Lujinxingia sediminis: one gene and its partner. The protein of the gene in region 1 interacts with the protein of each later gene in a pairwise test. Links are inferred from orthologs where the notes say so. Each region holds a gene or a part of one and is shown in the gene's direction. Other genes may lie near its edges.

The links. The genes of interacting proteins can lie anywhere in the genome.
Region 2: the proteins of priA (region 1) and EA187_RS16070 interact in binary tests that used the Escherichia coli proteins (3 or more experiments, as listed by UniProt). The link is inferred for Lujinxingia sediminis from one-to-one orthologs.

Annotation. Positions count from the first base shown.
Region 1 is NZ_SADD01000011.1:139,386-145,021, reverse strand. What follows is about bases 1,349-4,485. They hold priA (replication restart helicase PriA), read left to right. Parts: upstream 1,349-1,748; coding sequence 1,749-4,223; downstream 4,224-4,485. Other genes in these bases: EA187_RS15720 (AAC(3) family N-acetyltransferase), read left to right, coding at 4,248-4,485; EA187_RS15730 (ATP-dependent DNA helicase RecG), read left to right, coding at 1,349-1,752. In the rest of the region: more of EA187_RS15730, read left to right, coding at 1-1,348; more of EA187_RS15720, read left to right, coding at 4,486-5,078; EA187_RS15715 (bile acid:sodium symporter family protein), read right to left, coding at 5,099-5,636.
Region 2 is NZ_SADD01000012.1:38,736-43,194, forward strand. What follows is about bases 417-3,267. They hold EA187_RS16070 (single-stranded DNA-binding protein), read left to right. Parts: upstream 417-1,544; coding sequence 1,545-1,991; downstream 1,992-3,267. Other genes in these bases: EA187_RS16065 (tetratricopeptide repeat protein), read right to left, coding at 417-1,231; EA187_RS16075 (hypothetical protein), read left to right, coding at 2,217-2,657; EA187_RS16080 (hypothetical protein), read left to right, coding at 2,675-3,267. Outside these bases: more of EA187_RS16065, read right to left, coding at 1-416; more of EA187_RS16080, read left to right, coding at 3,268-4,459. UniProt on the Escherichia coli protein: Plays an important role in DNA replication, recombination and repair. Binds to ssDNA and to an array of partner proteins to recruit them to their sites of action during DNA metabolism. Acts as a sliding platform that migrates on DNA via reptation.

The DNA of each region.
Region 1 (5,636 bases):
AAACTCATCTGGTTTAACCTCGCCTTCCCCGGCTTCGTCAAAAAGTTCCAACCCGGCGACTGGATGCGCGTCGAAGGCAAGCTCGACCACGACCGTGCCCCCGCACAAATGGTCCATCCGGCCTTCGACATTCTCAAATCCCGGGAAGCGCGCCCCCCTCAAACCGAAGTCGTCCCCATCTACAGCTCCATGGAAGAGGTGCGCGACTCGCTGATCCATCCCGCCATCACCGAGAGCTTTTCTCTGCTGCACGCCGACCTCGAAGAAAGCGTCCCTCTCAACCTCCTCCGCCAGCACGAGCTCCCCACCCTGGCCGAAGCACTCAAAACGATCCACGTCCTCACCCCCTACGACGATCTGGACCGTTTCCGCGAAGATCTCTCTACCGCCCGTAACCGCCTGATCTATCAAGAGTTCTTCGACCTCCAACTTGCACTCACGCGCCGCTACGTCGCCCAGCGTCGCGCCGCCAACGCCTCGCGCCTCACCGAACGCGAACTCGGCCGCGAGCTCCTCAAAAAGATCCCCTTCGATCTCACTGGCGATCAGAAGTCCGCTATCGCCACCATCGCCGACGACCTCGCCACCCGCATCCCCATGCGCCGACTCCTCCAGGGTGACGTCGGCAGCGGCAAGACCGTCGTCGCACTCCTCGCCGCTGCTATCGCCATTGCCAACGGCCACCAGGTCGCGATCCTCGCCCCCACCGAGATCCTCGCCCGCCAACACAGCCGCAACGCACACGCCCTCTTCACCGCCCTCAACATCCCCCACGCCCTCCTTGTTGGCGCGCAGGGCACAGCCGAACGCCGTGACACCCTCCAGGCCCTCGCAAACGGCGACATCGGCCTCATCGTCGGCACCCATGCCCTCGTCCAGGATGACGTCGCCTTCAAAAACCTCGCGCTCGTCATCATCGACGAACAGCACAAATTCGGCGTCGACCAACGCGACGCCCTCCTCGCCAAAGGCCAGGATCCCCACCTCCTGGCCATGACCGCAACCCCCATCCCCCGCTCCTTAGCCCACGCCGTCTTCGGCGACCTCGACCTCACCCTCATCCGCGAAAAGCCCCCCGGTCGTAAACCCGTTCGCACCGAGCTCCGCGACCGCACCCGCGCTCCCAAAATCTACGACTACGTAAAAAAACGCATCCTCGAGACCGGTGAACAGGCCTACTTCGTCTACCCCCTGGTCGAAGCCAGCGACGCCGTCTCCAACCGCCGCTCCGTCACAGAAGAAGCCGAACGCCTCGCCAACGGCCCCCTCAAAGGTCTGCGCCTGGGCATCCTCCACGGCCGCATGGACGGCACCGCCAAAGACGCCGTCATGCAACGCTTCTCCAACGGCGACATCGACGTCCTCTGTGCCACCACCGTCGTCGAAGTCGGCGTCGACGTCCCCAACGCCACCATCATGGTCATCGAAAACCCCGAAGTCTTCGGTCTCAGCCAACTTCATCAGCTCCGCGGTCGTGTCGGCCGCGGCTCCGTCGACTCCATGTGCATCCTCATCACAGGCTTCACCCTCACCGAAGACGCCGAGCTCCGCCTGCAGGCCTTCACCACCACCGACGACGGATTTAAACTGGCCGAAACCGACCTCGCCATCCGCGGTCCCGGCCTCTTCCTCGGCGTCAAACAAGCCGGCCTCCCCGAGTTCCGCTTCGGTGACGTCCTCCGCGACGCCCACTGGCTCCAGACCGCCCGCCACGACGCACGCCGTATCCTCCTGGGAGACGCTTCCCGATGAACTCTCCCCTCTACGCCCAGGTCGCCCTCGACGTCCCCCTCTTCACCGCGCTCTCCTACCGCGTCCCCGACCACCTGCGCGACGACATCGCCCTGGGCCAGCTCGTCCAGGTCCCCTTCCGCAACCGCTCCAAGACGGGGCTCATCACAGCGCTCTCCCGGGAACTCGATGATCCCACCCTCGCCCCTAAAATCCGCGACCTCTACGACCTCGTCGACGCCGAGCCCCTCCTCTCGACCAACGACCTCAAATTCCTCTCTTTCGTCGCCGACTACTACCTCTCTCCGATAGGCGAGGTCGTCCGCCTGGCCATACCCTCCGCTGTGCGTGTCGAGGGCATCAAACACTACCGCCGCCTCCCCGACCACCAGCTCCCTTCTGCAGACACACCGCTGCCCCTCGACCTCGCAGAGGCCCTCGCCTCCCTGAGCTCCGATGACCCTTCCCCCGTCGCTGCTCTGCGCGAAGCGTTCCCAGACCTCACCTACCACCGACTCTCCGAGCTTGAGCGCCGCGGCCTGGTCGAAGTTACCTACCAGGAGAGCGCTTCTCTCAAACCCAAAACCGAGCGTTACTTCAAGCTCCTCCCCCGTCCTAAAGGCACTCTGACCGGACGCCTCGGCACCAACCAACTCAAAATCCTCAAACTTCTCGACGGCATGCCCTCCCTCTCACTCCCCGAGATCCGAGAGCACATCTCCAGCCCTTACTCCAGCCTCAGTGCCCTCGAAGACCGCGGCCTCATCACTTCCTGGGAAGAAGAGGTCTACCGCGACCCCTTCGAAAACGCCCCCGTCGAAGCCCCTCCCGAGTTCGACCTAACCCAACGCCAGCTCCACGCCGTCAACGCTGTCGCAGACGCCCGCCACGCCGGCCGTTTTGAAGGCTTCGTTCTCCACGGCGTCACCGGCAGCGGCAAGACCGAAACCTACGTCCGCATCATCCGCGACACCCTCGCCGACGGGCGGCGCGCACTCGTCCTCCTACCCGAGATCGCCCTCACCCCCCAGTTTGTTGGCGTCTTCCGCTCCCACTTTGGCGAACGCATCGCAGTCCTTCACTCCGGGCTTACCCCCGCCCAGAAGTTCGACCAGTGGCGCCAGATCCGCCGCGACGAAGTCGACATCGTCATCGGCGCCAGATCCGCTCTCTTCGCACCCATCAACAACCTCGGCGTCATCGTCGTCGATGAAGAACACGACTCCAGCTTCAAACAAGAAGAAGGCACCCGCTACAACGCCCGAGACATGGCCCTGGTCCGGGCAAAACTCGCCGGCGCCCAGGTCATCCTCGGCAGCGCCACCCCCATCCTCGAATCCTTTCACAACGCACAACTCGGCCGCCTTACCTACCTCCCCATGCCCGAGCGCGTCGCCGCCCGCGCCATGCCCCCCGTCGATATCGTCGACATGCGACGTGGCCCCCACAACCCCACCGCAGGCCCTTCCAACCTCCTCTCCGCGCGCCTGCTCTCCGAGCTCGACAACACCCTCCACGACCAGAAGCAGGCCATCCTCTTTCTCAACCGCCGCGGCTTCTCCCCCTGCGTCCTCTGCGAATCCTGCGGTCACATCTTCCAATGCCCCAACTGCGACGTCTCCCTGACCTACCACCGCCGCATGGAAGCCCTGCGCTGCCACCACTGCGACTACTCCCTGCGCATGCCCGAATCCTGCCCCCAATGCCAGCACACAGGCATCGAGCGCAAAGGCGTCGGCACCGAACAACTCGAAAACCACCTCCACGAACTCTACCCCCGCGCCCGCGTCGCCCGCCTTGATCGCGACACCGGCGCCGGCCCCCGCCTTCAACAGCTTCTCTCCAGCTTCCGCCGCCGTGAAATCGACATCCTCGTCGGCACACAAATGGTCACCAAAGGCCACGACTTCCCCGACGTTACCCTCGTCGGCGTCGTCCTGGCCGACATGAGCCTCAACTTCCCCGACTTTCGCGCCGCCGAACGCACCTTCCAACTCCTCACCCAGGTCGCCGGACGCGCCGGACGCGCCGACAGCCCCGGACGCGTCATCATTCAGACCTACACCCCCGACCATTACAGCCTCCTCACCGCGCAGAATCACGACTTCTCCACCTTCGCCACCCGGGAACTCGCCCAGCGCCAGGCCATGGGTTACCCCCCCTTCGGCCACCTTATCGCCCTCAAATTCGAAGGCACCAACGAAGGCGCCACCGTCCAGGCCACTCGCAACTACGCCACCGCCGCGCGCCGCCTCCTTCGCTCCGACGCGTCCTTCGGCGACCACATCGCCATGCTCGGCCCGGCTATGGCCCCCATCGCCCGCATCAACAACCGCTCGCGCTGGCAGCTCCTCCTCAAAGCGCCCGACCGCGCCCTCCTGCGACGCTTCGCCATTCGCACCCTCGAGTTGGCCGGACATTTCGAAGCCGGACAGCCCCACCACCGTAACGTCCGCATCATCGTCGACGTCGATCCCCTCAACATGCTCTAGCCCCTCCTCACCCCGAGCCGCGCGATGTCCCACGCCGACCTCATCCGCCGCACCCACGCCCCACACACCCTCGCCACCCTCACCCGCGAGCTTCGCGCGCTGGGCATCTCCCCCGGCATCAACCTCCTTGTTCACTGCTCCATGCGCCGCATCGGCTTCATCGCCGGCGGCGCCCAGACTTTGCTCCAGGCTCTCCTCGACACCATCGGCCCCCACGGCACCCTGATGGTCCCCACCCACACCTCCCTCAACACCGATCCAGCCCGCTGGGAAAACCCTCCCGTCCCCGCCGAATGGGTCCAAACCCTCCGCGACGCCTCCCCCGCTTTCGACCCCCTACGCACCCCCTCCCACCTCATGGGCCAACTTGCCGAACTCCTGCGCACCTGGCCCGGCTCCCGCCGCAGCCCACACCCTGTCGGCTCCTTCGCCGCCCTCGGACCCGCCGCCTCAAAGCTCGTCGACAACCACCCTCTCCTCAACGAATTCGGCGAATCCTCACCCCTGGCGCGCCTTTACGACCTCGACGGTTACATCCTCCTCCTCGGCGTCGGCCACGAGCGCAACACCTCACTTCACCTGGCCGAACACCGCGCCGACTTCCCCGCAAAATCCACCATCACCGAAGGCTGCGCCATGCTTGTCGACGGCCGGCGCACCTGGCTCACCTACCCCATGCTAGCCCTCGACACCGACGACTTCCCCGCGCTCGGCCGCGACTTTGAAGCCTCCCACTCCGCCCCCGACGTCCGCCTGGCGAAAGTCGGCAACGCCACCTCACGCCTCATTCACCAGCCCACCCTGGTCGACTTCGCCACCAACTGGATGGAGCTCCACCGCCACCCCGACGACTGAGCCCCATCCCCCCTGCCCCCTCAGGCCGCTTCCACCGCGACCACCTCATCTTCCGCCGCCAGCTCCGCCCCCTTCCGCCCGAAGTACGCCATCATCGCTCCGCCCGTTGCAAACATAACCAGGCTATAAATCCCGCCGGGCACCGCCATCTGCCCCTGCATCAAGATCGAGGTCGCAATCACAATCGCGAGCGTCCCGTTCTGCATCCCCGACTCAATCGAGATCGCCAGCGCCTGCGCTAACTCCAGCTTCAGTAGCTTCGACGACCAGAACCCGATGAGCAGCATCGCCACGTTCAACCCGATCGTCACCGCCGCAAGCTCCCCAAAATGATTGCGCAACACCTCAATATTCGCCGCAATGATCCCGATCAGTAGCACCACAAACACCACCACCGACCCCACCCGCGCCGGTCGCTCCAACCGATCTGCAAGCGCAGGCTTACGCCACCGCAACAGCATCCCCAGACTCACCGGCAACACCGTTATCCCCACGATCTGCCCGATGGTCTGGGCCAGCGGCAGCTGCACCGTCGTCGCCTCCCCCATAAAGAACCCC
Region 2 (4,459 bases), on another replicon or contig:
CGGCGTTAAGGGTGATGAGCGCTTCGGCGGCGTCGCCCAACTCCAGCGCGACTTCGGCGATCGCGTGCAGGTAGGGGGCTCGCTGATCGGGGGCTAGCATGATGGCTTCGTCGAGAAGATGCCGGGCCCCCAACGCGTCGCCTGCGTGAAGTCGGCATCGTCCCAATCCGTAGAGGAGCTCCGCGCGGCGAAGGGGGGCTGTGTGATGGGGCGCTCCGGAGCGGTGCGGTGCGCTCTGCGAGAGCGCTTTTTCGAAGTACGCACGCGCCTGGTCGAAGTCTTCGACCTCCAGCGCGCTTCGGCCAGCGCCGGCCAGCGCGTTGAGGTGATCGGGGCGCACTGCCAACGCGGCTTTATAGCTCTCGAGAGCGCGTTGATGTTCGCCCACCTGGGCGTAGGTCTGACCGATGAGGCTGTGGATATCGGCGGCGATGGCATCGTCGCAGTCGGGCTCGCATACCGAGAGCGCTCGTAGAAGCAGGGGGTTTGCCCGTGCGGGTTGGTGCATCGCCACGTGTGCGCGCGCGGCCCCCACCAGCGCGTCGAGGTGATCGGGCTGGCGGTCGAGCACATGCTCATAGGCATCGGCGGCGCGGGCGGGGTGGCCCTGCCGAGAGGCGATCTCACCCTGGGTCAGCAGGTGATCGAGGGTGGGATGTTCGGTGGGAAGTTCGTTGAGGATCGCCGCTGCGCGGGTGTCTTCGCCCCGGTTGAGCAGAGCGCTGGCGAGGAGCACGCTGGCCTCGGTGTGCTTCGGGCGCAGGCGTAGCGCGCGCTGAAGTTCGCGCGCGGCCTTATCGGCGCGCCCCTGCACCAGGTAGATCCGCCCGAGCGCAAGGTGAACATCGAATTCAAAAGGGGTCTCATCGCCCAGGGCCAGCGCGCGTTGAAGATGCGCCTGAGCCTCGGCGCTGCGGCCCATGCGCTCCAGAGTCAGCCCCAGGTGAAAGAGGGTGGAGGGCTCCTCGCGAATGCTCAGCGCGTGCTCAAAGGCGCTGAGCGCTTCGTCAAACTCCTCGCGAAAGGCCAGGCAGAGGCCCAGAAGGTGGTGAGTGCGCTCGATATCAGGGCGGCGTCGTAGCGCTTCGTCCAGAAGATGGCGGGCGCGCACATACTCGCCGCGATCCATGGCCTCACGGGCGCGCTCGTGCAGAAGACGCACGTCTTCGGGCAGGAGGACTTCATCGAGGAAGTCGCCGACTCGGGCACCTATCTTATCAAAAATACTCATGATTACTGGACCCCCGCACTTGCGGAATTACCCATTATTTGTTCAGGTGGTGAAGCTGGACACGTTGGCCGGTCTGGCGAGTCTTTACGATCAAAAAAAATGCTCGCGGCAGGCAAAGGTTGAAGCGGGTCGACGATAATAGAGAAACCAGTCGCGGCGCCATGAGGCATTTGCTCCATGGATGGGGAGAGGTGGCAGGGAGGCTGGTGTTTGCATCAGGGGTCAGCGCGCTTGGAGAGCCGGGCGTGCTGGTATATGACAGGCCAACGCGAGGCCCGAAAGGGCTGACGACAGATATCTAAGGAGGCACGTTATGAGCTTGAACAAGGCGATGATCATCGGGAACCTGGGCTCGGATCCTGAGGTTCGTTACACCCAGAGCGGCGCGGCCGTGGCGAACTTCAACATCGCCACCAACGAGACCTGGATGGATAAGTCCGGCGCCAAGCAGGAGCGCACCGAGTGGCACCGTGTGGTGGTCTTTGGCAAGCAGGCCGAGAACTGCGGCAAGTACCTGAGCAAGGGCCGTCAGGTCTATGTGGAGGGGCGGATGCAGACGCGTGACTGGGAGGATCGCGACGGCAACAAGCGCTCCACCACCGAGATCGTCGCTCAGACCGTGCAGTTTTTGAGCAGCGGCAACGCGGCGGGGCGCTCCGATGGACCGTCCTCCTACGGGGATAGCAACCGCGGCGGGTCTTCGGGGGCGGCAGAGTCGAGCTTTGATCAGTCCTTCAACGACGATGATATTCCCTTCTGAGGGGCGGCCCGCCCCTCGGGCCCTGAGGCCTCGGGGGCGGGGCAAGCTACGAGGAGCGGCGGTGACGTTGAAGAGACGCGCCGCCGCTTTTTTCATCGCGCGTCGCCCCGGGTTGAGGTGATGCGATGCAAGACACAGGGTTCGAGGAGCGGCTTTAAACGCCCGTATCTCCGATGGCGAACCGCAGTCTGTGCCACCGAACTTCCACCATCTTCGGAGGTCATGATGGCAAAGGCCATGCAGGAAGAAGCGCAGGTGCGCTCGACGCGTGTGTACCTGGAACTCATTGAACGAGGCATCGCGGAGGGGGAGTGCGGCGATCGTGGCGAATTTTTTGAAGCCATGGCCGCCCTGATGCATGGTGATGTGGATCTGGCCACGGAGCGCTTTCGCCATGCTCAGCGTCATCTTCCGCCTCCCTTTGGGGCCATGGCCAGCTATGGGCTGGCGCGCTGTGAGGTGATGCGCGGGCGAAGTGGCGTGGCCATGCGTGTGTTTAAGAAGCTCGCCACGTGCGATGCCCCGGCTGAAATCCGGCGGCTGGCCTGGTTGGAGGTTGAGGCGCTGGCGATTACGCGCGATGATCGCCTCACTCGCCGCAAGGCGCGCGAGGCGCTGGACCAGCTTGACGGCGAGCTTAAGCCGGTGCCCACGGGCACGACGTAGATTGGGATACGATCTGGATGGAATCCTCCACGCCACAGGACGCACATAACCCGCTGGGGCTGGCGCTCGATTTTATGTTCGGGCGCGGCTACCTGTGGGCGGAGCGTCAGCCGATCAGCGACTGGATCACGCTGGAGTCGCTGCGCATGGAGATCCCGGATCTGAAATTTCCCTTCGACGCGCGCTCCGGCCTGGATCGTTTTCGTCATACGCGGGCCTGGGTGCGGGAGGCGGAGTTTGCGATCTCGGAGGTGGGGCTGGGCGATCTCTTAAGCGAGGCGGCCGCCACGCTGGAGGGGTTTGAAGAGCTTCAGGTGCGTTTTCTTGAAGATGCGGCGCACGTCAGCCTTCGGCTCAAAGCCTTCGGGGCGGATAGCTACCTGAGTTTTCGGGCGGCGTTGATTCCGCCCGAGCCGGCGCGGGCCGATGAAGTGCACCTCTCGCTCTACGACTATCGCGCGTACGGTGCGCTCCCTTATCCGGCTCGCCTGGTTGCGTATGAGCTGATCTCAAGTTTGCTCAACGCGCCGGGGTTACGTGCGCCGGGACGAGGAAAGAGTTTCAGGGTGGGGCTGGCGGGCGATATTGTGATTTTTAGGCCGCTTAAGTTGTTGTTTTTGCATGTATTTCCGGGGGTTGGGTGGAAGTTGCCCAACCTCTCGGGGGTGGTGTTGGAGAGCGCGCGGATTCGACCCGGGGTGTTGACGGTACGGGCGGTCTCGGAGGATGCGCCGGCGGGGTCGCGCGGGAAGGGAGGGCTTGTCGCCAGCGGGGAGGGGGCGCGGGCGTTGGCGTCTTATGAAGCCAAGGAGCTCTTTTCGCACGCCGATCAGGCGCTTTTTGACGGGCAGGTGCGCCAGGCGATCGCGCTATTGGGAAGTTATCGCGATCTTTACGGGCTGCATCCCGAGCTTGTGACCCGTCAGCTCGATTGCCTGGTGGCCGATCCCACGCCGGCGCATCTGGCCGAGGCGGAGTCGCTGCGTCGTGAGCTCGTGCAGGAGGATGATCAGAGTCTGGCGGCGGCGCTGGTGGCACCCTCGCTGGCGATCGCCTCGCAGAAGGACGACGCGCGGGTGATGGAGGCCTATGAGGCCCTATCCGAAGTGCTGCGTCAGCGTCAGGATACGCGCGACTGGGTGCTCTGCGAGCTTGCGATTGCCCGACGTCTGGCACCGGATGAACCGGAGCGCTGCGCCCAGCGCTTGCGGGAGGTGCTGCGCCTGGATCCACGTAATCGGCCCGCGCTGGAACTCTTGAGTCAGGTGTATGAGCGCACCGGCGAGCGCGCCGGTCTGGAGGAGGCGCTCAAGAGGTTGACCGGCGTCTACAGCGATCGTCAGACCCTGAAGGAAACCTACCTGAAGTTGGCGCGGCATCTGATGGATCGGCAGGGGGATCTGGCTGAGTCTCGCATGTATCTGGAGCGGGTGCTGCGATTGGACCCGACCGAACTCGATGCGCTGCATACCCTGGGCGAGAGCTATGTGCTGGGAGGGGAGCCGCTGCGGGCGCTCAAGGCGTTTGGGTCGGCGGCGCGGGCGGCCCAGGCTGACGGTGAGCACGCGCGCGCCAGCCGGCTTTACCAGCGGGTGGGCCAGATCTGGTTCGAGGAGTTGGAAGATGCCAGCCAGGCGCTTTTGAGCATGCGGCGTGCGTTGAGCCTCTCGGCCAGCGCGGATGATACGCTTGAGCGGGAGCGCGCCGAGCAATTGGAGTGGGCCGGTGCGATGTGCGAGGTGCTGGAGCGCGACGATGAGGCCACCGACTACCTCACCGAGCTCCTGCCACTACGCGAGCGG